One region of the Micromonospora violae genome, then DNA from elsewhere that is predicted to be linked to it. Evidence: riboswitches for the same ligand, from Rfam matches in the RefSeq annotation. Region 1 holds a riboswitch; the other holds the start of a gene.
The links. Region 1 has a riboswitch for S-adenosylmethionine ahead of EV382_RS23075 (aminotransferase class V-fold PLP-dependent enzyme). Riboswitches for the same ligand answer to the same signal wherever they lie in the genome.
Positions count from the first base shown of each region.

Region 1 (14,739 bases):
TGGTCTTGGCGGCGTCCTGCATGCCGTGGCCGACCGACATGGCTGCCGCCGAGGCGGTCTGCGCCCAGCGGAAGCCCCGGTTGAGCTTGCCCGGCTGCCCCTTCCGGAACAGCCACAGGATGGCCAGCATCAGCAGGTAGCCGAGGGTGAGGCCGACGATCGGCGAGAGCACCATCGGCAGGATGACCTTCTCGCCGATGTTGACCCACTGCACGATTCCGCCGGTGGACAGCAGGGTCGCGCCGACCAGCCCGCCGAACAGGGCGTGGGAGGACGACGAGGGCAGGCCGAAGTACCAGGTGATCAGGTTCCAGGCGATCGCGCCGAGCACCCCGGCGAAGACCACCCCCAGGCTGCTGATGCCGGTGGGCAGGGTGACCAGGCCGTCGCCGACGGTCTTGGCCACACCGGCGCCGAAGTGGGCGCCGACGAAGTTGCCGACCGCGGCGAGCCCGAGCGCGATCCGGGGGGTCAGCGCCCGGGTGGAGACGCTGGTGGCGATCGCGTTGGCGGCGTCGTGGAAGCCGTTGGTGTAGTCGAACGCCAGGGCCACCGCGATCACCGCCAGCACGGCGATGAGTTCAGGGGACACCGGCTCAGGACTCCTTGACGGCGATGGTCTCGACGGTGTTGGCCACGTGCTCGAAGGCGTCGCAGGCGGCCTCCAGCTCGTCAGCGACCTCCTTCATCTTCAGGACCGTCAACGCGTCGTACTCACCGGAGAAGAGGCGGACGAGCAGCTGCCGGTTGATCCGGTCGCCCTCGTTCTCCAGCCGGTTGCACTCGATCCAGTAGTCGTCGAGATCCTTCATCGACTTCAGCCGGGGCATCGCCTCGGCGGTCAGCTTGGCCTGCTGGTCGAGCACGTTGACCATCTCGTGCAGCTCACGGGGCAGCGCCGGAAGCTCGGTGAGCCCGTACAGGTAGAGCAGGTCGCCGACCGCCTCCAGATGGTCCATCACGTCGTCCAGCAGCGAGCCGAGCCGGTAGATGTCCTCCCGGTCGAACGGGGTGATGAAGGTCGAGTTGATCTTCTTGTACAGCTCATGGGTGATCTGGTCGCTGTCGTGCTCGACCTCGGTCAACCGCTCGCTGACGGACTGCACGTCCACGCCCGGCAGGGCCAGCTCGTTGAGCAGCGCGGTACCCCGGACCAGGTTCTGCGCGGCCCTGGTGAAGAGCTCGTAGAAGGCGCCCTCGGTGGGGCGGAAGGAAAACTTCACAGCACAGACCTCGTCGCGTTGGTGGAAGGGTGGCGGTGCCCGGCGGGTGCCTTACGGGTGCCCGCTCGGTGAATGCTAGAAAACGGCCGAACCGGGAATTCGCCGGCCCACCCCTGGCCAGGCACCATTCACCGCTCGTTCACCTGCCGTTCATCTCGACCGCCCCACCCGCACCCGCGCCCCCAGCCAGCAGCCGCTCACGCTCCCGCGCCACGTCGAAATCGGCAGCCGGATACCCCAGATCGAGCGTGTCGAACGTCTCACGCAACAGGTGGGCCACTGCCCAGTCCCGGTACCACTTGCGGTCCGCCGGCACCACGAACCAGGGCGCGGCGTCCGTGCCACATCGGCTCAGAGCCTCCGCGTACGCGGCCTGGTAGTCGTCCCAGTGCCCCCGGGAGTCGAGGTCGGAGGGGTCGTACTTCCAGTGCTTGCGCGGGTCGTCGAGCCGGCCCAACAGGCGCTCGCCCTGCTCGGCGTACGAGATGTGCAGCATCACCTTGACCACTGTCACCCCGTCCTCGGTCAGCTCCCGCTCGAACGAGTTGATCTCGTCATAGCGGGCTCGCCAGGTCGCCTCCGGCACCAGCGCGCCGATCCGGGCGATCAGCACGTCCTCGTAGTGCGAACGGTTGAACATCCCCACGTACCCGGGCGGCGGCAGCTCCCGGCGAATCCGCCAGAGGAAGTCGTGCCGCAGCTCCTCGCTGGTCGGCGGCCCGAACGAGCGGATGTGCAGGCCGAGCGGGTTCATCGCGCCGGCCACCCGCTTGATCGTGCCGTCCTTGCCGCCGCAGTCCATGGCCTGGAGCACCACCAGCACCCGCTGCACCGGCCGCCGCGACCCGGTCCTGGCCATCGCGAAGAGCATCTCCTGCTGCCGGCCCAACTCCTCGTCGACCAGCTCCACCTGCTCCCGCGCCCAGGTCTTGCGGTGCTCGCCGCGGCCCACCGACGCCGGCAGGCCGGGCGTGGAACGCGGGTCGATCGCGCCGAGGTCCACCGGCGCGCTGACCCGCAGCACCTCCCGCACGGAGCCGCCGTCCGGTGCCACGATCCGCCCTTGCTGGGGTGCGCTCATGCACGGATCATCGCCCAACCACCGCCGCTGCGCCCGCCGAGCGCCGCGCGGCGTCAGACCACCAGGGCCAACCACTTGCGGTACGCGGTGGCGAACGGCTCGGTGCCGTCGCCCAGGGCCCCGAGCAGCCGTTGGGCCGCAGCCTCGGCCTCGGCCACCACGTCGTCCGGGTAGCCGAACCGGGCCCGGTGCTCGGCGAACTCGTCCTCGTCGAGCAACTCCACCAGGCCGGTGGCTCGACGCCGGACCACGTCCAGATCAAGGTCGATCAGGTGGACGGTGTCGTCGGACTCCCAGCGGGCCGGGGTGGTGATGTCGCAGTAGACCTCGCTGGTCCGGGGCGGGGGGTTGAACATGGCCGTCCACCAGGCGCGATGCGGCACCAGCAGCACGAACGGGATCTTCTCCACCGAGGGCCGGCCGTGGTAGACCGACTCGGTGCCCTCGGGCACGCCGAGCCAGATGCCGAGATCATCCTCAGTGAGCCGGCGTGCCGGGTAGTCGCGGTGGGCGCTGCCGTCGTACTTGCGGTAGATCACGCGGACCACGTCGCTCGGCATGATTCGCACCCTAACCGATACTGCCCACGCGTCGTAGCGCGGCCGTAACCGGGCGGCGTCGGCCGTACGCCCGGCCCGGTCGACCGCACGCCACGCGGCGGATGGGCGCGGCCGGTGTCGGCGGCGCCGGGTACCGTCGCACGGTGACTCCGCCCCGCACCGCCACCGGTTCCGCCACCCCGTCGGCCCGTGCGAAGGGCCGGCGGCGGGGTGCCCGGCCCAGTGGCACCGAGCTGCTGGCGGCGGCGGTCGGCGCGGTGCCCGGCGGCGCGGAGCGTCCCGGCCAGTTGCAGATGACCACCGCGATCGAGGAGTGCGTGGCCGGCGGTGAGCATCTGCTCGTGCAGGCCGGCACCGGCACCGGCAAGTCGCTGGCGTACCTCGCTCCGGCGCTCACCGTGGACGGCCCGGTGGTGGTCTCCACCGCCACCCTGGCGTTGCAGTCCCAGCTTGTCGACCACGACCTGCCCCGGCTCGCCGACGCGGTCGAGCCGGTGCTCGGCCGTCGGCCCACCTTCGCCGTGCTCAAGGGCCGCCACCACTACCTGTGCCTCGCCCGACTGGACAACTCCACCGAGGAGGAGCCGGAGGACACCCTCTTCGACGCCCCCGCGGCGCGTCCCGGTGGCGGGACGAAGTGGCTCGGTGAGGCGGGCCGGTTGGGCAAGCAGATCGAGCGGCTGCGGGACTGGGCCGAGAAGACCGCCACCGGCGACCGGGACGAACTCGACCCGGGCGTCGACGACCAGGCCTGGCGGTTGGTGTCGATGCCGGCCCGCGAGTGCGTCGGCGCGACCCGTTGCCCGTTCGGGCAGGAGTGCTTCGCGGAGGCGTCCCGGGCCCGCGCCCGGGAGGCCGACATCGTGGTGACCAACCACAGCCTGCTCGCTGTCGACATGCTCGCCGACCGGCACATCGTGCCACCGCACAAGCTGCTCATCGTCGACGAGGCGCACGAGCTGGCCGACCGGGTCTCCTCGGCGGCGCAGGCGGAGCTGGTGCCCGAGTTGGTCGACCGGACCGCCCGACGGGCCCGTACGTTGCTGCGACCGGAGACGGCCGAGGCGCTCACCGCCGCCGGCGACGCCCTCGCGGTCGGCCTGGCCGAAGCCCCGGCCGGGCGGCTGACCGCGGGGTTGCCGACGCCGCTGCGGGAGGCGTGCACGCTGCTCGACGCGGCGACCCGCACCGCCCTGGACGCGATCGGTGAGGTCAAGTCCGACGACCCCGACCCGGTCCGCAAGCAGCAGGCCAAGGCCGCCCTGGACGAGCTGTCCACCACCGCGCAGCGGTTGCTGGAGGAGGCCGACCACGACGTGGCCTGGGTGGAGAAGAACGACAGTGGCAGCCGTCGGGCGCTGGTGGTCGCGCCGCTGTCGGTGGCGGGCACCCTCGCCACCCACCTGTACGACGAACGCACCGTCGTCGCCACCTCGGCGACCCTGGCGCTGGGCGGCCGGTTCGACACGGTCGCCCGCGCCCTCGGGCTGGACGCGCCACCGCCCGCCCCGCCGACCCCCGCCGCGGCCGCGCTGGCCGCCCGCACCGGCCCGGGTCGGCCGGCCGCCGAGACGCCGGCCCGTCGCCTCGCGGGCGACGTCACCCTGAACGCCGTCGTGCCGGCCACCGAGGGCCCCGGGTGGCGGTCACTCGACGTCGGTTCACCGTTCGACTACGCCCGGCAGGGCATCCTGTACGTCGCCGCGCACCTTCCCCGTCCCAGCGTCTCCGGGCTGCCCGAGGCGGCCGGGGAGGAGCTGCTCGGGCTGGTCGAGGCGCTCGGTGGTCGTACCCTCGGGCTCTTCTCCTCCCGGCGGGCCGCGCAGCAGGCGGCGGAGCTGGTGCGCGCGCGGACCGACCTGCCGGTGCTGCTCCAGGGCGAGGAGGCGCTGCCGCTGCTGGTGCGTCGCTTCCGTGAGGAGCGCGCCAGCTGCCTGTTCGGGGTGATGTCGCTCTGGCAGGGGGTGGATGTGCCGGGCGACTCCTGCCAGCTCGTCGTCATCGACCGGCTGCCCTTCCCCCGCCCGGACGAACCGCTGGCGGCGGCCCGGGCGGCGGCCGTGGACGCGGGCGGTGGCTCTGGCTTCGCGGCGGTCAGCGTGCCCATCGCGGCGGTCCGGCTGGCGCAGGGCGTGGGCCGGCTGATCCGGGCGACCGGCGACAAGGGCGTGGTCGCGGTGCTCGACTCCCGGTTGGAGACGGCCCGAGGCTACGGGCCGTTCCTGCGCCGGTCGCTGCCACCGTTCTGGTACACGACCCGTCCCGAGGTGGCCCGGGGCGCCCTGGAACGCCTGGCCAAGTCCTGAGCAGGCCCTACGGTGCCTGGGAGGCGACGACCACGGCGTCGGGCGGGGTGTCCGGGACCCGTCGGGCGGCGAGCCTGCGGACCGCGGTGTTCAGCACCGCGATGAGCGGCACGGAGACCAGCGCGCCGGTGATGCCGGCGAGCACGACACCGGCGGCGATCCCGATGATCACCGCGAGCGGGTGGAGAGCGACCGCCCGTCCCATGATCAGCGGCTGGAGCACGTGCCCCTCGATCTGCTGGACGCCGATCACCGCGCCCAGGATGATCAAGGCGGTGACCGGGCCGCTGTCGACGAGGGCCACCAGCACCGCCACGCCGCCGGAGAGCGCCGCACCGACGATCGGGATGAACGCGCCGAGGAAGACCAACGCGGCCAGCGGGAAGGCGAACGGGATGTCGAAGATGACCAGGAAGATGCCGATGCCGACCGCGTCGATGAAGGCGACCAGCACGGTCGCGCGGACGTAGGCGACAAGCGTCTGCCAGGAGGCGCGGCCCGCGTCGTCGACCTTCCACCGGGCGGCCACCGGCAGCAGCCGGACCAGGAAACGCCAGATCTTGTTGCCGTCGCGCAGGAAGAAGAACGTCGCGAACAGGACCAGCAGCGTTCCGGTCAGCACCTCGGCCAGCGTCGCGGCGGTGTTCAGCGCGCCGCTGGTGAATTTCGAGGTGTTGTTGTTGATCCAGAGCTGCGCCTCGTCGATGTAGCGGTCGAGTTGGGTGTCGGAGAGGTGCAGCGGACCCGTCTTCAGCCAGTTCTGGATCTGCCGGACACCCTCCGACGACTTCTCGCTCAGCTCCGGTACGCCGCGGATGAACTCGTTGACCACCAGCGTCAGCGTGCCGATCACCGCGGCCAGACCACCGACCAGCACCACCGCCGTCGCCAACGACCGGGGGAACCGGGCCCGCAGCAGCCAGCCCACCGCCGGGGCGAGCAACGCGGAGAGCAGCAGCGCGATGGCCAGCGGAATGATCACGATCTTGACCGTGCCGACGATCCGCAGGAGTGCCCAGGCGACCACGCCGATCACGATCAGTCGCCAACACCACGCGGCGGCGATCCGCAGCCCGTGCGGAACGTCGGCGTCGTCCCGACTGGAGGTGGAGCTGTGCAGATCCGTCGGAGGTTCCGCGCCGTAGACCGAGGCGCTGGGCGGCGCGGTCGGACCCGGCACCGCCGGCGACGCCACCCGGGCCGCCTCCGACACGTCGTTCAGCGCGTCACCCGATGCGCCCGGGTCGGCGCGCACCGCGGCCCGTCGTGACTGGTAGACGCGGCGAAGCCGCTCGCGTACCTGCTCGAAGCGGCTCAAGCGCACCTCCTGGCAGAAAAACCGGCCCGCCCACGGCGACCGGTCGGACAGTGTACGTCCGTTCCGCACACCGTAGGGCGGTTCAGCCACCCAATGCCCCGACCACCTTCGGCGTAACCACTGGCAGGCCACCGTCGGCCACACGGTAGCGTCTGCGGCGTGACCGCCGACAACGACATCGACGCCGGCCTGCCGATCCGCCTACTGCACGACCGCGTGCTGGTGCGGATGGAGGGCAGCGAGGGCGAACGCCGCTCCACCGCTGGCATCGTCATTCCGGCGACCGCCGCGGTCGGCAAGCGCCTCGCCTGGGCCACCGCGGTCGGGGTGGGGCCGAACGTCCGCGCCATCGTCTCCGGCGACCGGGTCCTCTTCGACCCGGACGACCGCTCCGAGGTCGAGCTGCACGGCCGCGGGTACGTGCTGCTGCGGGAGCGCGACGTGCACGCCGTGGCCGCCGAGCGGATCGAGAACGACTCGACCGGCCTCTACCTCTGACCCGCCTCCCCCGGCCACCGGGCCCCGTCGCGCACCGTTTGCCCGGCCGCACGGCGGGAAGCCATCCGGCGACCGTGGCCCTGGGGAGGGACAATGCCGGTATTCGTGAAGAAGCTGTTGACCTGGGGCAGTGTCGCGTTCCTGATCTACTTCATGGCCTTCCGGCCGGACGGCGCCGCGCAGGTGTTCCGGGGGATCGGGGCCGGGCTGATGGCGATGTTCCAGGGGTTCGGTGACTTCCTCACCTCGCTGATGACCTGAGCCGGGCGCGGTCAGGGGCGCGCCGGTGGCCAGGGCGGCGCGGATCGCGGACCCGCCCAGCCGGGCGGGGCGTACCCCACCGGAGCCGGTGCGGGAGCCAGCACCACCGGGATCGGCACCACCGGCTCGTCCGGCGCGTCCACCGGGCGCTGGGTACCGTCCGGGAAACGCAGGTGGTAGCGGCTGCCGTCCCAGACCCCCGCCGGGGCCTGCGGGTCCCGACCGACGAAGAACGACCGGTACGCGCTGATCGCGTCCAGCAGCTCCCGCTCCTCACGGGCGGTCCGCTCCTGGTCGGCGGGCTTGCGGTCCAGGCCGCGCAGCGTCCCGTCGCGCAGCAGGGCCAGCCGGGTGGCGGCGGCCTGGTAACCCCGCATCGCCCGCACCCCGGCGTCGCCGGCCACCCGCCGCGCCCAACTGCGGGCCGCGTGCCGCCGCCCGAGGCTGCTCAGGGCGGCCACCTCGGGCGGGCTGAGCCAGCCGGCGCGCACGTAGTCGGGCAGGGCCCGCTCGGTGAGCCGCCCCTCCCAGGCCCGCAGCCACAGCGCCAGCCCCACGGTGCCGAAGAAGACCGGCACCATGAGGCCCAGGAAGCCGTACAGCATGATCATGGCCTCGCCGGTGGCCTGGGTCAGCGTGGGCAGCAGGTTCCACGTGCCGTGCAGCATCATCGCCAGCAGCAGGCCGGCGATCGGGGCGAGCACCCGGATGCGCCGGTCGGCCGTCCGGGAGGCGATACCCAACCCCACACCGGTCATCGAGGTGAAAAGGGGATGGGCGAACCCGAACAGCAGGATCCGCAGGATGAAGATCGCGATGACCTGTTGGATGCCGGTGGCCGGGCCGTAGCGGTCGGCGCCCGACGCGTACCCCAACCCGCCCAGGTAGAGGATGTTCTCCACCATCGCGAAACCAACCGCGGCGAGCCCGCAGTAGACCAGACCGTCGGTGATCCCGGACCACTCGCGGCGGCGGAAGACCAACAGCAGGATCGGGCCCAGCGCCTTGGTCAGCTCTTCGATGAACGGCGCCACCAGCACCCCGGTGAGCGCCGACGGCAGGCCCCAGTCGTCGAACCGGTTGGCCGCGAAGTCGTTCACCGTCAGCGAGGCGGCGGTGGAGACGAACGCACCCCAGGCGAAGCAGAAGATCAGATACTTCAGCGGCTCGGGCTCGTACCGGTCCAGCCAGAGGAAGCAGGCGACCAGCACCGGCACCGGCAGGATGGCGGCGACCACCCCGATCAGCAGGGCCTGCGCACCGAGCGACTGGCCGAGCGTGAAGACCATGAACACCGCGCACGCCGCGATGAGCAGCACCACCCCGGCCAGCACCAGGAACCGTCGCCAGCCCAGTCGGCGCAGCGGCATCCGGGGCGTCTCGCCCATGTGCGGGGCGGCGGGCGCAGGCGGGGCGGCCGGCGACGGCGGCAGCGGTGAACCGGGCGGGGTGTCGGCCATGCGGTCAGCGTAGCCATCCACTGCCGGCTGGTTCGGTCGCATCGGTAGCCGCTATGCTGCCGGCAGGTCACGAGCGCCAGCGTCAAGCCCCGGCTTGCTGGCCGGCAACCCTCGTCGAGTTCGCGGTGGGGTGCCCCGGGTGATGACCGGGCCCAGCCCGATCGGTGTGCTGGGCAAGCGCGGACCCCGTCCCGATGTCGCACCCGGGGTCCCTGACCCCGGAGGTTCCGGCGTGTCCGTCACTCTCGTCCGCCCGCTGCCCACCCTGCCCACCGTGCCGTCGACGCCGGCCGCGCCGCTCGACGTCCTCGGCGTACCCGGTGAGATCAACCTGGACTACGCGGCCAGCGCGCCGTGCGCGCGGGCCGCCGCCGACGCGGTGGCCGAGCTGCTGCCCTGGTACGCCAGCGTGCACCGTGGCGCGGGAGCGCTGTCGCGGCGCTGCACCCTCGCGTACGAGCAGGCCCGGCAGACGATCGGTGACTTCTTCGGCGCGCGCGCCGACGATCACGTGATCTTCACCCGGAACACCACGGACGCGCTCAACCTGCTGGCCCGGGCCGTGCCGGCCGGCACGACGGTGGTCACCTTCGCCGGTGAGCACCACGCCAACCTGCTGCCCTGGCCGCGCGGGTCGGTGCGCCTGCCGGTGCCCACCGACCCCGAAGGGGCGGTACGCGATCTCGCCGCCGCCCTCACCGAGCTGCGCCGGGGCAGCAGTCCGGCACTGCCGGTGCTGGTCGCGGTGACCGGAGCGAGCAACGTCACCGGTGAACTGTGGCCGGTCGCCGAACTGGCCCAGGTGGCCCACCGGCACGGTGCCCGGATCGCCCTGGACGCCGCGCAACTCGCCCCGCACGCCCCGGTCGACCTGCACACGCTCGACGTCGACTACCTGGCCGTGTCCGGCCACAAGCTGTACGCCCCGTTCGGCGCGGGCGTGCTGATCGGCCGGTCGGACTGGCTGGACGCCGCCCCGCCGTACCTGGCCGGCGGTGGGGCCACCAGCCACGTCGGGCCGGCCACCCACGACGTGACCTGGACGACCGGCCCGGCCCGGCACGAGGGCGGCACTCCGAACCTGCTCGGCGCGGTCGCGCTGGCGGCGGTCTGCACGGCGCTCGATGACGCCGACCGGGAGGCGCTGGCCGCCCACGAGCAGGCCCTGCTGGCCCGGTTGCGGACCGGCATCGCCGCCCTGCCGCACGTGGTCGAGCTGCGCACCTTCGGCCCGGACGCGCCACGGGTCGGGATCGTCTCCTTCGTGGTCGCCGGATGGGACTCCAGCGAGGTGGCGGCGCGGCTCGCCGCCGAGCACCGCATCGGCGTACGGGACGGGCTGTTCTGTGCCCATCCGCTGGCCCGGCGTCTACTCACCGAGGCGGCGGCGCGTACCGGCCGGCGGGACCTGCCTCCCACCGCGCTCCGCGCCAGCATCGGGCTGGGCAGCACGGCAGCCCAGGTGGACCGGCTGCTCGCGGCGCTGGCCGAACTGGGCTGAGGCCGGGGGCGGCGGTGGCCCGCGCTCAGCCGATCGGTGGGGCGGTGGGTGGTTTCGGTGGTTCGGTGGGTTCGACGGGCTCACCGACCGGGCGCTCCTGCTCCCCGAAGGCGGAGCGGATGCACCGGTTCGCCTCCTCCTGCTCGATCCCGGAGGCGACCAGCAGGTCACTCGCGGTCGTCCGGATCTGGGCGACCACCACACTGCCGGAGAAGCCGACCCCGGCGCCGTACGCCCGGCCGGCCTCGCTGACCGCCCGCAGCGACCGCTCCCGGGCCTTCTCCGGCTCCTCGCCGGCGGCGAACTCGTGCTTGAGCAGCCGGACCGACTCGGCGAGGTGGTTGATCGCGTCCGGCATCGGGTCGGGCACCGGCTCCTCGTCCTCGATCAACGTGACGGAACGACGGATCAGCGTGCCGGTGTTGCGCATCGCCCGGTCGATCGGGTCGGCCGCCTCCGCGTAGTGGATCAGCTCGCTGCGCCGGTGCCAGCGGGCCGGGGAGAGGGTCGCCGTCTCCTTCGCGCCCTCGATCGCCTCGGACAGCGTGGCCAGCTCCTCCTTGTTGTTGCGCAGCCGGTCCAGTGCCCGCTGGATGCCGGCCCGGTCCCGGCTGCGCAACCCGTCGGCGGTGACATCGAGCTGGGTGGCCAGCAGGTCCAGCGCGGGCCGGGCCGCCCGGTTGATCACTCGCAGTGGGTTCAGCGGCAGCAGCACCGCCGTGACCAGCAACGCGACCCCACCGCCGAGGAACGCGTCCACGAACCGGGGGATCTCCAGATTCTGGGTGGAGGGGCTCAGCGTGACGATCAGCACCGCCGTGGCGGCCGCCTGGATGACGATCGCCACGCTCGCCCCGGCGAAGATCGTTAGCAGGATCGCCACCGTGACCACCAGCCCGAGCTGCCACGCCCCGGTGCCGAGCAGGTAGATCAGGAAGTCACCGATCGCCACCCCGATCCCGACCCCGGCGATCAACTCCACGGTCCGGCGGAACCGCTGGCCGACCGACGCGGCCAGGGTGCCGACCGCGGAGATCGGTGCGAAGACCGGTTGCGGGTTGCCGAGCACCTTGTGCGAGATCAGGTACGCGATACCAGCAGCCAGCCCCGCCTGCACGGCGAGTCCGCCGGCCATCCGGACCCGGTGCAGCCGGTCGTGCAGGGTGGCTCGGCTGCGATGGCGCAACTCTTCGGTGGCCTCGGCGATCCGCGCGCCATCGATGTCCACCAGCCCGTCGCGCAGCGCGGTACGTCGCACCATCGGAGGTCGCTTGTCCCGGGCCACGGCCATGGGCGCGACTACCCATGGTGGGCCGGCTGAATCCTCCCCTGCCGCGCCGTGGGCGGATGCGGCAGACTCGGGCGGTGGTTGATCTGCTGGACCGGTGGCGGGCAACGGCCCGGGATGCCGGCGCGGGACCTGATTCGGACACCACCCGGGCCGGGGAGCGTCTGCTCGCCCGGTGGCGCGAGCCGCACCGGCACTATCACACGCTGGCCCACCTGACGGCGGTGCTCGATCTGGTCGACCAGCACGCCGACCTGGTCGCGCGGGCCGACGTGGTCCGGCTCGCGGCCTGGTTCCACGACGCGGTCTACGACCCCCGGGCCGCTGGCGACGCCAACGAACGGGACAGCGCCGCGCTGGCCGAGAGCGTACTCACCGGGCTCGGGGTGCCGATGCCCACGGTGACCGAGGTACGCCGGCTGGTGCTGCTCACCGCCGGGCACACGGTGGCACCGGACGACCGGGACGGCGCGCTGCTCTGCGACGCCGACCTGGCCGTACTGGCCGCGCCGCCGGCCCGCTACCAGCGCTACGCGACGGCGATCCGCCAGGAGTACGCCCATGTGCCGGAGCCGGCGTTCCGGGCCGGACGGGCCGCTGTGTTGACCGGCCTGCTGGCACTGCCCGCGCTGTTCCGGCTGCCCCCGCTGGCGAGCCGCTGGGAGCAGCCCGCCCGTGACAACGTGCGCCGCGAGCTGGTTGCCCTCACCGGGGAGCCGGCGAACGGGGGCTAACCAGGTGCTTCGGGCGACGCAGGCCGGCGTCGCGGAGCAACCGGACCAGCTCCCGGCTCGGCACCACCTGGGCGCCGAGCCACACCGCCGCCGCGAACCGGTCGGCCGGAATGTCGTAGTGGTCCCGGTCGAAACCGCGCCGGGGCGCGCCCAGCGCCTCGGCGAAGGCGTGCAGCTCGGCGTACGAGACGTCACTGACCAGGTGCGACCAGAGCCGACCACGCCACGGCCAGGCAGGCCGGTCCAGGTAGAGCATGCTGCCCAAGTTATCCCGTCCAGTCGATCATGTTGATGATCGCGGGCCGGCGACCTAGCCTCGGCTGCATGGCCCCCACCGCGCTCCTCGACGACCTGCGCGCCGCGCTCGGTGACGACGCCGTGCTCACCGACCCGGACCTGCTGCACCTGCACCAGCGGGACGAGGCCGACCTGTGCGCCGCCGGCACCCCGCTGGTGGTGACTCGGCCACGCACCACCGCGCAGGTGGTCGCCGTGGTCCAGGCCGCAGCGCGGCACGGCGTACCGGTGGTGCCGCAGGGCGCGCGGACCGGGCTGGCGGGCGCGGCGAACGCGGTGGACGGCGCGGTGGTGCTCAGCACCGTCGCGATGACCGAGATCCGGGAGATCGACCCGGTGAGCCGGATCGCGGTGGTCCAGCCCGGGGTGGTCAACGCGGCGCTGGCCGGTGCAGTGGCGAAGCAGGGCCTCTGGTACCCGCCGGATCCCGGCTCGTGGGAGTCGTCGACGATCGGCGGCAACGTGGCCACCAACGCCGGCGGCATGTGCTGTGTGAAGTACGGCGTGACCACCGAGTACGTGCTCGGCCTGGAGGTGGTGCTCGCCTCCGGCGAGGTGCTGCGCACCGGGCGGCGTACGGCCAAGGGGGTGGCCGGCTACGACCTGACCCGGCTGTTCGTCGGTTCAGAGGGCACCCTCGGCGTGATCACCGAGGTGACCGTGGCGCTGCGGCCCGCCCCGGCCGACTCGCTGACCCTGGTGGCGGTCTTCCCCTCCACCGCCACGGCCGGCGCGGCGGTGGCCGAGATCGCGGCTCGCGGGCTCACCCCCAGTCTGCTGGAACTGCTGGACCAGACCCACCTGCGGGCGATCGAGGCGTACCAGCCGATGGGGTTGCGGACCGAGGCGCAGGCCCTGTTGCTGGCCGCCGCCGACACCGGCACCCGGGCGGCGGACGACCTGGCCGCGCTGGCCGAGGTGTGCGAGGCCGTCGGCGCCGATGAGGTCTACGCGGCCACCGACGCGCTGGAGGCGGCGGCGCTGCTACAGGCTCGCCGGCTGGCTCACCCGGCGATGGAGAAGTTCGCGGCGGACGCCTACCCGGGCGGCAACGGTGGTCTGGTGATTGACGATGTGGCGGTGCCGCGCGGCGCACTGGCCGCGCTCCTGGACGGGGTAGCCCGGATCGCGGCCGAGTGCGAGGTGCCGATCGGCGTGGTGGGGCACGCCGGAGACGGCAACATGCACCCGAACATCGTGGTCGACCGGGCTGACCCGGCGAGCGTGCAGCGGGGCCGGCGGGCGTTCGACGAGATCATGCGGCTCGGCCTGGACCTGGGCGGCACGTGCACCGGCGAGCACGGGGTGGGCCTGCTCAAGCGGGACTGGCTGGCCCAGGAGATCGGACCGGTCGGCGTCCGGGTGCATCAGGCGATCAAGTCGGCGCTCGACCCGGCCGGCCTGCTCAACCCGGGCAAGGTGCTCTGAGCGGCTGTGGTCAGCCCTTGACCTCGGCCGGGGTCGCCTGGGTGAGCAGCAGCAGGATCTCCCCGGCGACCGGGGTGAGTTCCTCCCCCGGGCAGTCCTGCGAGGTGATCAGCCCGGTCGAGGTGATCAGGCTGGACGTCAGCGCGTCGATGCAGGTGGTCCGGTACCGCCGGGCCTGATCGGTCTCGTCGGCCAGCGCCGGGTTGGCGAGCAGCACCTGGAGCCGTTCGGTCAGCTCCGGTGCGAGGGTGCCCCGGGAGGTCACGCCGTCGCCGGCGCAGTCGATGCACTGCCACGCGCCGTTGCGCTCGACGCTCAGGGTGCGCATTGGCCCGTCCTCGCCGAGCCGTTGGAGCAGGCTGACCTGGCCGGCGGCGACCGTGGTGGGGATCTCCAGTTGCGTTCCACCACCCGCCACGCCGGCGGACGGTTGCGCCAACGGGGTGCCGGGCTTGTCCCGGTCGAAGAGCGAGCACCCGGTCAGGGCGCCGACCAGCGCGACGGCGAGCAGGGGTAGGAGCAGGCGTTGGCGCGCGCGGGGAAGCACGCGCGGAAACCTACCCCACCGTAGGTAGCGTCCGAAACCACCATCCGGGTCGGTATCGATGGTTACCCATTGGTAACGTCGCAATTCGTCATCTAGCGGATGGGCGCAGCTCCGCCTGATCGTCGTCGCCACCCCGATCGGCCGGGTAACCCCGGACGTCCGGAGCGTCCAGTCGGGCCGCGTCCGCCGCCGCGTCGTCCGGCATCAACTGGGACTGCCGCTCCGCCTCCACCCGGG
Region 1 is NZ_SHKK01000001.1:5,141,162-5,155,900, forward strand. It holds gene EV382_RS23035 (inorganic phosphate transporter) at 1-592, opposite strand, end outside; gene EV382_RS23040 (DUF47 domain-containing protein) at 597-1,223, opposite strand; gene EV382_RS23045 (PPK2 family polyphosphate kinase) at 1,363-2,304, opposite strand; gene EV382_RS23050 (DUF402 domain-containing protein) at 2,358-2,864, opposite strand; gene EV382_RS23055 (ATP-dependent DNA helicase) at 2,966-5,170, shown strand; gene EV382_RS23060 (AI-2E family transporter) at 5,178-6,539, opposite strand; gene EV382_RS23065 (GroES family chaperonin) at 6,648-6,986, shown strand; gene EV382_RS32880 (hypothetical protein) at 7,080-7,247, shown strand; gene EV382_RS23070 (PrsW family intramembrane metalloprotease) at 7,259-8,749, opposite strand; SAM riboswitch class IV at 8,773-8,893, shown strand; gene EV382_RS23075 (aminotransferase class V-fold PLP-dependent enzyme) at 8,940-10,208, shown strand; gene EV382_RS23080 (FUSC family protein) at 10,234-11,469, opposite strand; gene EV382_RS23085 (HD domain-containing protein) at 11,574-12,230, shown strand; gene EV382_RS23090 (DUF4031 domain-containing protein) at 12,202-12,486, opposite strand; gene EV382_RS23095 (FAD-binding oxidoreductase) at 12,555-13,955, shown strand; gene EV382_RS23100 (hypothetical protein) at 13,966-14,502, opposite strand; gene EV382_RS23105 (glycerol-3-phosphate dehydrogenase/oxidase) at 14,591-14,739, opposite strand, start outside.

Region 2 (14,739 bases), 4.5 Mb from region 1:
CGAGGTGACGCGACGGGCGCAGCACGCCGCCGAGGTCCGCGACAGGGCGGTACGGCAACCGTTCGACCTCGCCGTCGGGCCGCTGGCGCGGGCCGTGCTGATTCGGGACGGGTCGGCCGACGAACTGCTGCTCGTGGTGCACCATCTGGTCTTCGACGGATGGTCGGCAGGTCTGTTCGGCGACGAGCTGGCCGAGCGGTACGCCCACCACAGTGCGCGTACCGGCGATTCCGTGACCGCCCCGGTCGAACCCGCTGGCGACCCGACGGCGCTGGCCGCGCTGGCCCGGCTGCGCGTCGCCAGCGCGGCCGACCCGGCTCTTGTCGACTACTGGCGCGAACGCTTCGCCGACGCGGACCTCGACCTGGAACTCCCCGCCGACCGGCCGCGCCCGGCCACGCGGTCGTTCGTGGCCGGGCGGGTGTCCCGGCAGGTCGACCCGAGCCTGCTCGACGCGCTGCGCGCACACGGACGAACGCACCAGGCCAGCCTTTTCATGGTGCTGCTCGCCGGGCTGCAGACAGTGCTGTCGCGCTACACCGGGCGCACCGACGTGACAGTGCTGGCGCCGGTGGCCGGCCGGAACCGGCCGGAGCTGGAGCGGGTCGTCGGTGCGGCGCTGAACATCCTGCCGATGCGCGGCGACGTCAGCGGCGAACCGAGCTTCACCGACCTGCTGGGACGGGTCCGCGCGGCAGTCCTGACCGACCTGGATCACCAGGACCTGCCGTTGCCCCAAATCATCACGGCCACCGGTCGGCAGGCGTCGGCGAACCGCAACCGGCTCACCGGGGTGATGCTCACCGTGCACAACACGCCGGTGCCCCGCGCCGGGGGCCTGCGGTACGCCGGCGAGGTCGCACCCGCCGCGACCATGGTGGACCTCGCCGTCGGTCTGGACTTTCCAGTGGACGGCCCGGTGCTCAGCATCGACTACGCCACCGAGCTGTTCGACGCGGAGCGAGTCGACGCACTGCTGGATCACCTGCTCACCCTGCTGACCGCAGCAGTTACGACGCCGGACACCCCGGTCACCCGGCTGCCGATGCTGAGCCCCGCCGAGACCGCCCGAATCCTGCACGACTGGAACGACAGCGCCGCGCCGCTGCCGGCCGTCACCGCACTGCACCAGCTCTTCGAACGATGGGTGGCGCAGCGTCCGGACGCGCCCGCGCTGACCTGGCGGGACGAGACGATCACCTACGCCGAGCTGAACCAACGGGCCAACCGGTTGGCCCGGGTGCTGCGCGCCGACGGTGTGCTGCCCGGCAGCCGGGTCGCGATCTGCCTGGACCGGGGCATCGAGCTGTTCGTCGCCATGTGGGCGGTGCTCAAGGCCGGCGGCGCGTACGTGCCGCTGGACCCGGCGTACCCGGCCGACCGGCTGCGCTACATGATCGATGACAGCCGGGCCGCAGTCCTGGTCACCCGCCTGGACCTGGCCACCGCGCCGGCCGCCGGAGCGTCGGTGCGGGTGGTCGCCCTGGACCGGGACACGGACCGGCTCGCCGCCGCCGACGACGGCGACCTCACAGTGGTCACCGCCGGGGCCGATCCGGCATACGTCATCTACACCTCCGGTTCCACCGGCCGTGCCAAGGGTGTGGTGGTCAGCCACCACAACCTGGTGCACGCCGCCGACATGTGGCAGCGGGCCTACCACCTCGAACCCGGCTGGACCTACCAGCAGGCGGCGAGTTTCTCGTTCGACATGTTCGTCGGGGAGACCTTGCGGGCGCACTGCACCGGCGGTCGACTGGTGGTGGTGCCCCGCGAGACCCTGCTCGACCCCGCCGCCCTGTACGCGCTGATGCGTGCCGAGCGGGTCGAGTGCACCGAGCTCGTTCCGGCGGTGCTGCGCACCCTGCTCGCGTACGTGGCACAGGCGGGGGAGCGGTTGGACTTCGTCCGCCTGCTCATCGGCGGCGGCGAGAAGTGGCATGTGCGGGAGTACCGGCAGGCCCGCGACCTGGTCGGGCCGGGCGGTCGGGTGGTCAACGCCTACGGGGTCACCGAGGTCAGCGTCGACAACGTCTTCTTCGACGGGGATGTCGACACGCTGCCCGACGACGCCCCACTGCCGATCGGCCGACCGTTCCCCAACAACCGCGTCTACGTGCTGGACGCGCACCGCCAACCGGTGCCGGTGGGTGTCGTCGGTGAGTTGTACCTGGGCGGGGTGGGGGTGGCGGTCGGATACCACGACCGGCCTGAGCTGACCGCCGAGCGTTTCGTCACCGACCCGTACGTGCCGTCGGCGCGGATGTACCGCACCGGCGACGGCGCGCGGTTCCGCCCCGACGGCACCGTGGACTTCCTCGGTCGGCTCGACGACCAGGTGAAGGTCAACGGTTACCGGGTGGAGTTGGGCGAGATCGAGGCGACCATCGCAGCCCTGCCCGACGTGCTGGCCTGTGCGGCGGCGGTCCACGAGGGGCAGCACGGGCTGGCCCGGCTGGTCGCCTACCTGGTGCCCCGACCCGGCGTCACCCTCGACGAACGGGCGGTACGCGACGCGGCGGCCGCGACCCTGCCGGCGCACATGGTGCCGGCCCGGCTGCTGACCCTGCCCTCCCTGCCGCTGACGCCGAACGGCAAACTCGACAGGCGGGCACTGCCCGCGCCACCGGAGGTCGACGCCGCCGCCACGGGAACGCCGCCGGGCACCGACACCGAACGCCGGATCGCCGACGTCTGGTGCGCCGAGCTGGGTCGCGTGACGGTCGGCATCGACGACAGCTTCTTCGCCCTCGGCGGCGACTCGTTCGCCGCGCTGCGGCTGGTCCGCCGAATCGACAGCGGGCTGGCGCTGGTGGAGTTGTACCAGCACCCCACCGTCCGCGCCATCGCCGCTCTGCTCGACGAACGGGCCGCCGGCGCGGACCGGGGCGAGGGTCTGCTGCACCGGCTCACAGCGAGCGACGCCGACCCGGCCAGCGGCGGGATGACCATCGTCGCGGTGCCGTACTCCGGGGGCAGTGCCATCTCCTACCAGCCGCTCGCTGACGCGTTGCCCAGTGGCTGGGCCCTGTACGCCGTGGAGTTGCCCGGACATGACCGCAGCCGACCGGACGAGGCGACGCAGCCCGGTGCCGAGGTGGCCGAACGGGTGCTCGCTGAGCTGCGCGACATCGCCGGCCCGGTGGTCCTCTACGGGCACTGCCTCGGCACCGCGGTCACTCTCCAGATCGCCCACCGGGCCGAGGCGGAGGGAGTGGATCTGCGTGGCGTCGGGTTGGGCGCGAGCTTCCCCACGGCCCGGCTGCCCGGCCGGCTCTTCGACTGGTTCTACCGGCTCGTGCCGACCGACCGGTTCACCTCGAATCGGGAGTACCTGTCGTACCTGCGGGCCCGGGGCGGTTTCACCGACGTGGCCGACCCGGCCGACGAGGCGTTCGTGCTGCGCAACGTCCGGCACGACGCCCGCGACGCCGAGGAGTACTACACCGCCGCCTACCGGAACCCGGACCACCCCCGCCTGCGTGCGCCAGTGCTCGCCGTGATCGGCGAGCGGGACCGGGTCACCGAGCTGTACCAGGAGCGCCATCAGGAATGGACGCACGTCGCCGAGCAGGTCGAGCTGGCCGTCCTGCCCCGGGCCGGGCACTTCTTCGTGCGTACCCACGCCGTGGGTCTGGCCGAGGCGTTGGTGGGGCACGCCTCGCGGGCGGTGCCGACGACCGACGTCGCGCCCACCCCACCGCCCGGGCCCGCGCCGGCCGTCGTGGCGCAGCCGGGTGGCCCGGCGCCCAGCCTGTCGCGGTTCGCGGTGGTCGCGTTCGGCCAGTTCGTGTCGATGATCGGCAGCGGGCTGAGCACGCTGGTGCTGAGTATCTGGGTCTACCAGCAGACCGGCGCGATCACCGACTTCGCGGTGGTCAGCGCGGTCGGCATGCTGCCCGGCATCCTCGCGGGGCCGATCGCCGGCGCGGTCGCGGACCGTTGGGACCGGAGACGGGTGATGCTGGTCAGTGACGCCGTCGCGGCAGCGGCCATGGTGGCGCTGGTGCTGCTGGTCACCGTCGGCGGCGGACTGCGGCTGTGGCAGATCTACCTGGCCGTGTCGGTCACCTCGTTGGCCGGTGCGTTCCAACGCCCGGCGTACCTGGCGGCGGTGGCCCAACTCGTGCCGAAGCGCTACCTGGGGCACGCCAACGGGATCAGCCAACTCGGCGTGGGCGTGGGCCTGGTCTTCGCGCCGTTGCTCGGCGCCGGTCTGATCGGTGTCATCGGCATCCGAGGGGTGATCCTGATCGACGTGTCGACGTTCTGCGTCGGCGCGCTCACCCTGCTGCTGGTCCGTTTCCCGGACCGCCTCTTCCGCCGCCGGGAGGAAGCCTTCCGTACCGAGGTGGCCAACGGCTGGCGTTACGTCGCCCGCCGACCCGGGCTGCGGGCCGCGTTGCGGTTCTTCGTCATCGACCACGCCTTCTACACCCTCGGCTTCGCGGTGATCACCCCGATGCTGCTGATCGAGCAGTCCCCGGTGGCGCTCGGCCTGGCCCTGTCCGCCGGCGGCGTCGGGGGTCTGCTCGGCAGCCTCACCATGGGTCTCTGGGGCGGCACCGCGCGGCGAGCCACCGGGATGATCCTGTTCATGGGCGTGGCCAGCCTCGCGATGGCCGTGGTGGGCATCGGCGCCAGCCCGGCCTTCGCGGTGGTCGGCATGTTCGCCCTCACCTTCGCCGAGTCCCTGATCGACGGGCACTGGATCGCGCTGATTCAGACGAAGGTGGGCTTCGACCTGCAGGGTCGCGTCCTGTCGATCTTCATCACCGTGATGATGCTGACCATGCCGCTGGGTTACCTGGTGGTCGGCCCGCTGGCCGACCACTACGTCCAGCCGCTGCTGGAGCCCGACGGCGCGCTGGCCGCCACCGTCGGAGCGGTCATCGGCACCGGGCCGGGTCGCGGTCTGGCCCTGCTCGTCGTCCTCAGCGGTCTGCTCCAGCTCGGCTGGGCGATCCGGGGCTGGTGCAACCCCACCCTCCGGCTGATCGAGGACGCCCTGCCCGACGCCCTGCCCCCCGCCGAGATCGGCGACCGGGACGACCTGCAACGCCAGGCCGACGCCCTGCTCGCCGCCGGTGCCCCGGCCCGGTCCTGACCCCACCACCCCCTCACCTAGGAGCAGCATGTCCACGGTCAGCATGGCACCTGTCGACGCGCCCACCGACGCCTTCGGAACCCCACTGATCGAGGCGACCGGCCTGGTGCCCGGCGTCCACATCCTGATCAAGGACGAGACCCGGTACGCGTCCGGCAGCCACAAGGAACCGGCCGCACGCGCGGTGGTGGCCCGAGCCGTCGCCGAGGGTCGTACCGAGGTGGTCGTCGCCACCTGCGGCAACTACGGCCGGGCGATGGCCATGGCCTGCCGGGCAGCCGGCATGACCTGCACCGTCGTGCTGCCCACCGGGTGGAGCGACGGCGGCGAGTTCATGCGCGCCGCCGGGGCCCGGGTGCACCTCGTCGAGGGCAGCTACGAGGACGCCGTCGACGAGTCACGCCGACTCGCCCAGGCGCCCGGGGCGGTCGACGGCAACGTGGACGGCCCGTACGTCAACGCGGTCCTCGCCGGGCACGGTGTGGTGGTCGCGGCGCTGCGCGCGGCACTCGACGAACCACCGGCGCAGCTGTGGATCCCTGTCGGCAACGGCACCACCGTCATCGCCGTGCACCGGCGGCTCCGTGAGCTGGGCTGGCCGACAGTGCTCCAGGGCGTCTGCTCGGCCGGGAACAACCCGGTGGTCACCAGTTGGCCCGGCCCGTACCGGATGTTGCCGCCGGACGCGGTGACCACCACCGACCACAACCAACCCCTGGTCAACTGGCATGCCCTCCAGGGCCCGGAGGCGATGGCCGCGATCTCCGACACCGGCGGGGCGGTGCACGGGGTCGACGACGACCAGCTCCAGCGCGCTCGGGAGTCGCTCGCCGGTCACGGCGCGTACCCCACCACTGCCGGTGCGGTCGCCCTCGCCGGGCTGCTGGCCCGCGCCGAAGCGCCGGGCGGGCTCTCCGCCGGCACCCACGTCGTGCTGCTCAGCGGTCGCTGAGCGCCCTGCCCACTGCTAAGGACCTCGGATGACGATCACCGCCCCGCCCGCCGCGACCCGCCCCCCGGCCACACCGACCGGTGGACCCGCCCTGCTCTTCCGCCGCGCCCGGGTCAGCCGCGCCGATGAGCGGATCTTCGTCGGCAAGCTGGCCCTGCTTGCGGTGCTGACCGCGGTCGGTGCGGTTCTGGCGCTGCGCTCCGAGCCGCTGTCGATCGTGGCCGGCGTGCTGCTGCTCGCCGCCATGTACACGCACGCGGTCGAGTTGCAACATCAGTGCCTGCACCACTCCGCGTTCCGCCGTTCGTTGCCGCACCGGCTGGTCGGTGTGCCACTGGGCATGCCGCTGCTGGTGGTCTACTCGCACTACCGGGTGCGGCACCTTCAGCACCACCGTTACCTGGGCACCCCGCAGGACACCGAGTTCTTCGGCTTCGACACCCGCCGGCCGTTGACCATCGGGGTGCTCGTCCGCGGCCTGTTCGACTACCCCCGACTCGGTGCTGTCGGTCTGGAGATCCTGCGCGCCGCCGCCGGCCGCTGGCGCTACGCCCACGGCGAGATCGCCCCCGCCATGCGGCGGCGGATCGTCACCGAGCACCTGCTGCTGGGTGTCGCGGTGCTGGCCGCCGTCGGCCTGGCGTTGACCGGGCACGGCGCGTACCCGCTGCGGCTGTGGGTGCTGCCGCTGCTGGTGGCGGTGCCGTTGCACTTCCTCGTGGAACTGCCCGAGCACCTGCTGTGCGAGACCGACACGACCGACGTGCTGCGCAACACCCGGTCGATCCGGGGCAGTTGGCTGAGCACGTGGTTCACCAACGGCAACAACCTGCACATCGAGCACCACGCGGCGATGAGCGTGCCGATCAACCAGCTGCCGTCGCGGCACGAGGAGACCCGCCGGTACGGTCAGCATGTGCAACGCAGCTACGCCGAGTTCTACCGCCTGCTCTGGGAGGCGGTACGTCCCCGGGCCCGGGCCTGACGGACGCCCGCAGTCAGAGCACCTGGTCGAGGAACCGGCGCAGCCGCGGATGCTCGGCCCGTTCGAAGATCGCCTCGGGCGGCCCGGCTTCCAGCACCACGCCCCGGTCCATGAAGGCGACGGTGTCGGCGACCTGCCGGGCGAAGCCCATCTCGTGGGTCACCACCACCATGGTCATCCCGGCGGCGGACAGGTCGGCCATCACCCCGAGGACGCCCTTGACCAGCTCCGGGTCGAGCGCCGAGGTCGCCTCGTCGAAGAGCATCACCTCGGGCCGCAGCGCCAGCGCGCGGGCGATCGCCACCCGCTGCTGCTGACCACCGGAGAGCTGCGCCGGTCGGGAGTTCGCCTTGCCGGCCAGCCCCACCAGGTCCAACTGGGCGCGGGCGACCGCGTCCGCCTCGTCGGCACCGAGCTTGCGCAACCGGCGCAGCGCCAGCGTCACGTTGCGCAGGACGCTCATGTGCGGGAAGAGGTTGAACTGCTGGAACACCATGCCCACCCGCTGCCGCAGCGCGTCCGGGTCGTCGCCCAGCACGCTGCGCCCGTCCAGCAGCACGTCGCCCCGGTCCGGTTCGATCAGCCGGTTGATGGTGCGCAGCAGGGTGGACTTGCCCGACCCGGACGGGCCGATGACGCAGGCCGTCGCGCCGCGCGGCACCGCGAGGTCGACGCCGCGCAGCACCCGGTTGGGTCCGAAGGCGAGGTGTACGTCGCGGACGTCGAGGCTCACCGAGGTGGTCGTTTCGATGGCGGTCATCGCCGGTCTCCCTGGGTGGCGGCGGGCAGCAGCAGCTCGTCGGCCTCGTCGTCCGGCGCGGTGGCCGGTCGTCCGTGGCGCAGCCGCCGGTCGATCCAGTTCACGATGTGCGTCAGCGGGACTGTCAACGCCAGATAGCAGAGCCCCGCCAGCAGCAGCGCCGACTCGTTGCCGGTGGTGGCCGCGTAGTCCTGCCCGATCCGGAACAGCTCCCGCTGGCTGGCCACCAGGCCGAGGAAGTAGACCAGGCTGGAGTCCTTGATCAACGCGATGAGCTGGTTCACCCAGGCCGGCAGCACCCGCCGGATGCCCTGCGGGATGATCACCAGCCGCATCGCGTCCGCCCAGGAGAAGCCGAGCGCCCGCGCGCCCTCCAACTGGGCGGCCTCCACCGACTGGATGCCCGAGCGGAAGATCTCCCCGATGTACGCGGCGGCGATGAGCGACAGCGCCAGGATGCCCAACGGGTAGGGGTCCGGCCCCCACACCTGCATGCCCAGCGGCGCCAGCCCGACGCCGATCAGCAGGATCGTCGCCGCGGCCGGCAGCCCCCGGAACACGTCGGTGTAGACCCGCGCCGGCCAGCGCAACCAGCGGCTGCGGGAGATGCCGGCGACGGCCAGCAGCAGGCCCAGCACCGAGCCGAGCAGGGCGGCGGAGACCGCCAGGATCAGCGTGTTGGGCAGCCCGACGGTCAGCATCTCGGGCAGCGCCTCGCGCATCGCGTCGGCGTCGAAGAAGGTCTCCCACAGGGTGCTCAACGGATCCATCGGTTGCTCCTCCTGCCGCCCCGCTCGCTCGTCACCGGCTCAGGACGCGGCCGACGCGGACGCCGACGGCGTGGTCGGCCCGGTAGGCGTGGTCGACGCGGCCGAAACCTTCACCGTGCCGCTGCCCGGCGTGAAGTCCGCCGGGATCGGCCGGCCCGGGTAGTACTGCTGCTGCAACCGGGTCCAGGTGCCGTCGGCGATGACCTCGTCGAGGGCCCGGTTCAGCGCCTCGCGCAGCTTGTCGCTGCCCTTGGCCACGGCGTACGCGGTCGGTGCCGGGCTGAGCTGCTTGGCCGCCACGGTGATCTTGCCGTTGCTGTCGGTGGCCGACTTCTCGCCGATCTCCGCCGGGGCGATCCAGGCGTCGGCGGTGCCCGCCTTGAGCTGGTTGATCGCGCCGTTGTAGTCGGGTACCCGCACCGGGTTGAGCTGCTTGCCGGTGGCGTAGTCGTCCTGGACCGTGCCCTGCACCACCACGACCCGCTTGCCGGTGAGCTGGTCGAAGCTGGTGATCGGTGAGCCGGCGGGGACGTCCAGGCCGAAGTAGCCGAAGTCGTAGCCGTTGCCGAAGTCGACGGTCTTCTTGCGGGCCTCGGTGATGGTGATCGAGGAGCTGCCGACGTCGAACTTGCGGTTGTTGACCTGGCTGAGCAGCGCGGAGAAGTCGGTGCCGACGAACTCGACCCGGAGCCCGAGCTTGCCGGCCACGGCGGTCAGCAGGTCGTTGTCGAAGCCGGTGAACTTTCCGTCCTTGAGGTACACGTTCGGCGGGGCGTCGGTCAGCGTGCCGGCGCGCAGCACGCCCGGCTGGGCCAGACCGTACGGGTTGGCGGTGGCGTCGGACGAACTGTCGTCGCCGCAGGCGGTGAGGGTGACGGCGGCCAGGATCGTGGCCGTGCCCAGGGCGGCGGCGCGGGTCAGGGCAGGAAGGAATCGCACGGGTGTCTCCGAAGGGTGGTGTCTCGGCGCGCACGGACGTGCGCAACCGACGGGGCGCCCAGTGGGCGTACCGGTGGAAAGGAGCTCGGGAGGGGGTGAGCTAGCGCGTGCTGCCGCGACAGGCGGCGCTGCACATTCGCATCAGGTCCACGTGCCGTCGCCGGGTCAGAGTGGGCGAGGGTCGACCGGTGCGGACGTCCGCGATGGCGGTCGGTGGGGCGGTGCTGAGGATGCGCATGGTTCTCCCGGGTCTGTGCTGACCTGGGTGCCAGGCCACGCTTGCACCGACGTCGTGTCGGTGCCTGGTCTTCACCCGGGGCACCCCACCGCGGAGGAGGGTTGCCGGCCAGCGAGCCGGGGCTTCGCGCTGGCACTCATGACCTGCGCCGAGGCTAGCAGCAGGAACGGGCGGGCCGTCCAGTCGATATGACCACGCTCACCGTGCGCGTTCGCAGGTCAGCCGGCGTGCACGTGCGGTCGACGGTGCGGGTCGGGCTCCTGGCGGCGCAGGATCTCCCGGGTCACCGAGGCGATGGCGCCGTCTCCGAACGCCAGGTAGCGCAGCACGTTGCGAGCCGGGCCGCCCTCGGACCACTCGAAGTAGATGTGGGGGCGTCGTCGGCTGCGGTCGCGGATCTCCAGGAGCAGGGCGGCGAGCGCGGTGGGCACCGAGGAGCTGGCCAGGCTGAGCACCGGGAAGCGGCCGTCGGCCACGCTGCCACGGACCAGCAGCTCGGTCTCGAAGTCGGACGGGTCGGTGACCTCGACCTCGACGAAGATGACGTCGCTGTCGTCGGGGAAGTCGTTGTCCGCCATCGTCTGCGCCAGCTTGGCGCGGTACTCCGCCTCGTCGCGCCCATCGGGTTCGTGGGCGATGAGACGGATCCGTCGTCCGGCGCGTTCGTCGATCATCCGGGTCGCGGCCGGGTCCAGCTCGACGTGGTCGACGCGCAGTTCGTAGGCCCGCATCAGCCGGGACAGCACCGACACCAGGATGATCCCGCCGATGAAACACCCCGCGATCTTGACGCCACTGGGGCGCTCCACCACGTTCGCCACAGTGGTGTACACGAAGATCACCGCGATGACTCCGAACGCGATGGTGCGACCGCGCTGCCGCTGCCGCAGCGCCGCGAGCGTCACCGCCGTCGCAGCCGAGGTGATCAACACCAGGACCCCGGTGGCGTACGCACCGCCCTGCGCGTCCACGCTGGCCTCGAAGACGACAGTGATCAGGAAGGCCACGGCGGTGAAGACCAGCACCAGCGGCCGGACGGCTCGCGCCCAGGCTGGCGCCATGCCGTAACGGGGCAGGTAGCGCGGCACGAGGTTGAGCAGGCCCGCCATCGCCGACGCCCCGGCGAACCAGAGGATTCCGATGGTGGAGAGGTCGTAGGCGGTGCCGAACACCTCGCCGAGGTGGGCGTGCGCCAGGTAGGCCAGTGCCCGCCCGTTCGCCGACCCGCCCGGCTGAAAGGCCTCCGGCGGGATGAGCACGGTGGTCGTCACGCTGCTGGTGATCAGAAAGACGCTCATGATCACCGCTGCGGTGGTGAGGAGCCGGCGTGCGCCACGGATCCGGCCCAGCGGTCGTGCCTCCGAATCCGTCGGGTCGCCCCGTACGGTGGGCATGACCGCCACCCCGGTCTCGAAGCCGGACAGACCCAACGCCAGCTTGGGAAAGACCAGCAGCGACAACCCGACCACCAGCCACGGATCACCATGCCGGGTGGTCAGCATGGTGGTCCAGTCGCCGACCGCGCTCGGATGCGTCACCACCCGCCACAACGCGTCGGCCACCACCACCGCGTTCAGGCTCAGATAGACCGCGACCAGGACCACGGCGATCCCGACGGCCTCGCTGAATCCCTTGAGGAACACCGCGCCCAGCAGCGCCACGAGCAACAGCGTGAGCAGCACCTCGTGACCCTTGAGCCCGCTCGGCCAGAACGGGTTCTCGTCGATGTGCGCCGTCGCGTCGGCGGCCGAGAGGGTGATGGTGATGATGAAGTCGGTGGCCGCGAAACCGAGCAGCACCAGCACCAGCAACTTGCCCGGCCAGTAGCTCAGCAGGCGTACCAGCATCGCGATGGAGCCCTCACCGTGCGGGCTCTCCACCGCGACCCGTCGGTAGACCGGCAGCGCGCCCAGCAGGGTCACCAACACCAGCACCAGCGTCGCCACCGGCGAGAGCGCGCCGGCGGCCAGCGCGGCGATGCCGGGCTGGTAACCCAGGGTGGAGAAGTAGTCGACGCCGGTCAGGCACATCACCTTCCACCACGGGTGGTGCCGGTGCTCCGGTGGGCGTCCGTGCGGCCCCGGGTGCCGCAGGGCCTGGTCCGAGCCGGCGTCGAGCAGCCACCCCCGTAGCCGGCCGGTGCCTCTGACCTTCACCGGCGCGTCCCCCGTCATCCCGCCCACGGTCACCGTGAGTATCCGCCCGTCGGGCCGTCCCCGTCCCCAGGTGCGCGGAACCCAGCCGACGGCACGGCGGGTTTCGGGCCCCGGGCAGGGGGGAAGCAGCGCCCCGGGCTGGACCGGACGGCACCGGGGGAGGGGACGGGGCATGGTCGGTGGCCGGCGCTTCCGCCCGGGTGGTGGCTTCGGCCGCCAACTCGACGAGTACGAGACGAGGGTCGGGGTGGCGGCGGCCCCGGAGTCGCCCGCCGCGCTCCAGGGCGGTCTGGTGGACAGCGCGGTCTACCGGCAGGGGCACCGGTTCGCTTCGCCGTCCGGTCTCGCCGAGACGTACCGCTGCCTTCAGGAGCAGGACGGCGCGATGGCCTGGATCGGGTTGTACCGGCCCGACATCGGCCAGATCACCTCGCTGGCCCGCGAGTTTCGGCTGCACGACCTGGCGGTCGAGGACGCGATCAACGCCCACCAGCGGCCCAAGCTGGAACGCTACGGGCACACCCTGTTCGTGGTGCTGCGCGCCGCCCGCTACGACGACCTCCGGGAGGAGGTCGAGTTCTCCGAGCTGCACCTGTTCATCGGGCCGGGCTTCGTGATCACCGTCCGACATGGTGAGGCGCCGGATCTGGCCGCGGTGCGCCGGCGGATGGAGACCGAGGCGCAGATGCTCGCCCGGGGCCCGGAGGCGGTCCTGTACGCGATCCTCGACCAGGTCGTCGACGGGTACGCACCGGTGGTGGCCGGACTGGAGAACGACATTGACGAGATCGAGACCCAGGTGTTCGGGGGCGACCCGAACGCCAGCCGTCGCATCTACGGCCTCAGCCGCGAGGTCATCCAGTTCCAGCGGGCCGCCCGTCCGCTGCTCAGCGTGCTCGACGCGCTGGCCGACGGCAGCACCAGCGCCGACGAGGAGCTGCGCCGCTACCTGCGCGACGTGACCGACCACCTGACCCAGGTGGTGGAGCGGGTGGACGGTTTCCGGCACCTGTTGCAGAACATCCTCACCGTCAACGCCACCCTGGTGTCGCAGCAGCAGAACGAGGAGATGCGCAGTCTCACCGCGGCCAGCTACAGCCAGAACGAGGAGCTGAAGAAGGTGTCCTCCTGGGCGGCGATCCTCTTCGCTCCCACGCTCATCGGCACCGTGTACGGCATGAACTTCGTCCACATGCCGGAGCTGCACTGGCGCTTCGGCTACCTCTTCGCGCTGCTGTTGATGCTGCTGGTCTGCGGCACCCTCTATGTGATCTTCAAGCGGCGCGGCTGGCTCTGAGTCGCCCCGGGTGGCGGGGCGCTGCTGAGCGGCCCGGCTCTACTCGATGCCGCGCAGGATGTGCCGCTCGTCCTCGACGTCGTCGTCGCCGGCGCTGATCCGACCGAGCAGTACGGCGGCCGCCCAGATCGTCAGTGGCGTGGCCGCCCCGGTCATTCCGCCGCCGGTCTGGTCGTCCCGGGTCTGGCTCCGCTCCGTGCGCGGTGGCCTGCGCTGAGCCTGCATGGGCCCTGCCTCTCCTCGTCGAAGCCGCCGTGGGCGCCGCGAGGTGACCCCGCGCCGCACCACCGGGTGAACCGCCTACGAGCAGCTCCGGTACGACAGCCACTCGAACCTTCCCACGCCCGGCGGCATCCGCACCGCTTGTTTTCGGGTTTCCGACTGACGCCCGCCAAACCGGACATTACGCGTCGACGGTCGAGGCCCGGTCAAGCCAGCGGGTGGGCGATGCCGCGCGCGTGATCGGTGAGCGCCGCGCCGACCACCGTCGCGGCCAGCGGCAACACCTCCAGGCAGCGGCGCACCGCGGCGGCCATCAGTGTGTTCGGCACCCGCATGGAGAGCGTGCAGTGCGGCACCCAGCGCCCCGGCTGGTAGTGCTCGGCGAGGGGGATGCCGGCGGCGGCGAGCCGGTCGTGCACCAGCCGGTGGTGCGCCAACAGCTCCGTCGTGGCCACCGGGCCGAGCCAGAGCACCCGACCGACGAACTGGCCGGCGTGCTGGAAGTCCAGCCGCAGCGGGGCGGCCACCGTCGTCCCCTGTAGCGCCTCGGCGACCTGCTCCGGGTCGAAACGGGGGGCCACCGCGAGCGAGACGTGTGGACGGTGACGCTGCTCCAGCAGCGAGCGCATGCTCTGCACCCCCTCGGCCTCCAGCGCGTCCCAGAGCACCCGGATCCGGCGGGTGGCATCCGGGTCCAGGTACAACTCCAACGCGGCGACCATTTGATCACCGTAGCGGCCGAGGTTTGCGCGCCCCGGCGCGGCGGTACCTGGTCGGCAACCGACCAGGAAGGCGGAGCCGGTGAATGTGAGTGACCTGCTGACCGAGGCGTACGACCGGCTGCCCGACCTGGTCCGTGCAGCCGTCGCCGGACTCAGCCCGGAGCAACTGCGCCATCAGCCCGCGCCGGACGCCAACTCGATCGGTTGGCTGGTCTGGCACCTGACCCGGATCCAGGACCACCACGTAGCCGACCTGCTCGACCGCGACCAGATCTGGGTGAGCGGCGACTGGGCGGGTCGGTTCGGGCTCACCGCCGACCCCGACGACACCGGCTACGGGCACTCGCCCGCACAGGTCGCGGCGGTTCGGCCGGAGAGCCCCCAGGCGCTGATCGACTACTACGAGGCCGTCGCGGCGCGTACCGGATCGTTCCTGGCCGGCCTGCGCCCAGCGGACCTGGACCGCGTGGTCGACGAGGCGTGGGATCCGCCGGTCACCCTCGGCGTCCGGCTGGTCAGCGTCGTCGAGGACGACCTGCAACACGTGGGCCAGGCCGCCTACCTGCGGGGCTTGATCGAGGCCGGCTGAGG
Region 2 is NZ_SHKK01000001.1:623,719-638,457, forward strand. It holds gene EV382_RS02795 (non-ribosomal peptide synthetase/MFS transporter) at 1-5,107, shown strand, start outside; gene EV382_RS02800 (pyridoxal-phosphate dependent enzyme) at 5,136-6,059, shown strand; gene EV382_RS02805 (fatty acid desaturase family protein) at 6,088-7,044, shown strand; gene EV382_RS02810 (amino acid ABC transporter ATP-binding protein) at 7,058-7,795, opposite strand; gene EV382_RS02815 (amino acid ABC transporter permease) at 7,801-8,574, opposite strand; gene EV382_RS02820 (ABC transporter substrate-binding protein) at 8,614-9,513, opposite strand; SAM riboswitch class IV at 9,784-9,895, opposite strand; gene EV382_RS02825 (amino acid transporter) at 9,970-11,925, opposite strand; gene corA (magnesium/cobalt transporter CorA) at 12,080-13,204, shown strand; gene EV382_RS02835 (hypothetical protein) at 13,244-13,429, opposite strand; gene EV382_RS02840 (2'-5' RNA ligase family protein) at 13,633-14,148, opposite strand; gene EV382_RS02845 (mycothiol transferase) at 14,228-14,737, shown strand.
Region 2: another riboswitch for S-adenosylmethionine. It lies ahead of EV382_RS02820 (ABC transporter substrate-binding protein); the one in region 1 lies ahead of EV382_RS23075 (aminotransferase class V-fold PLP-dependent enzyme).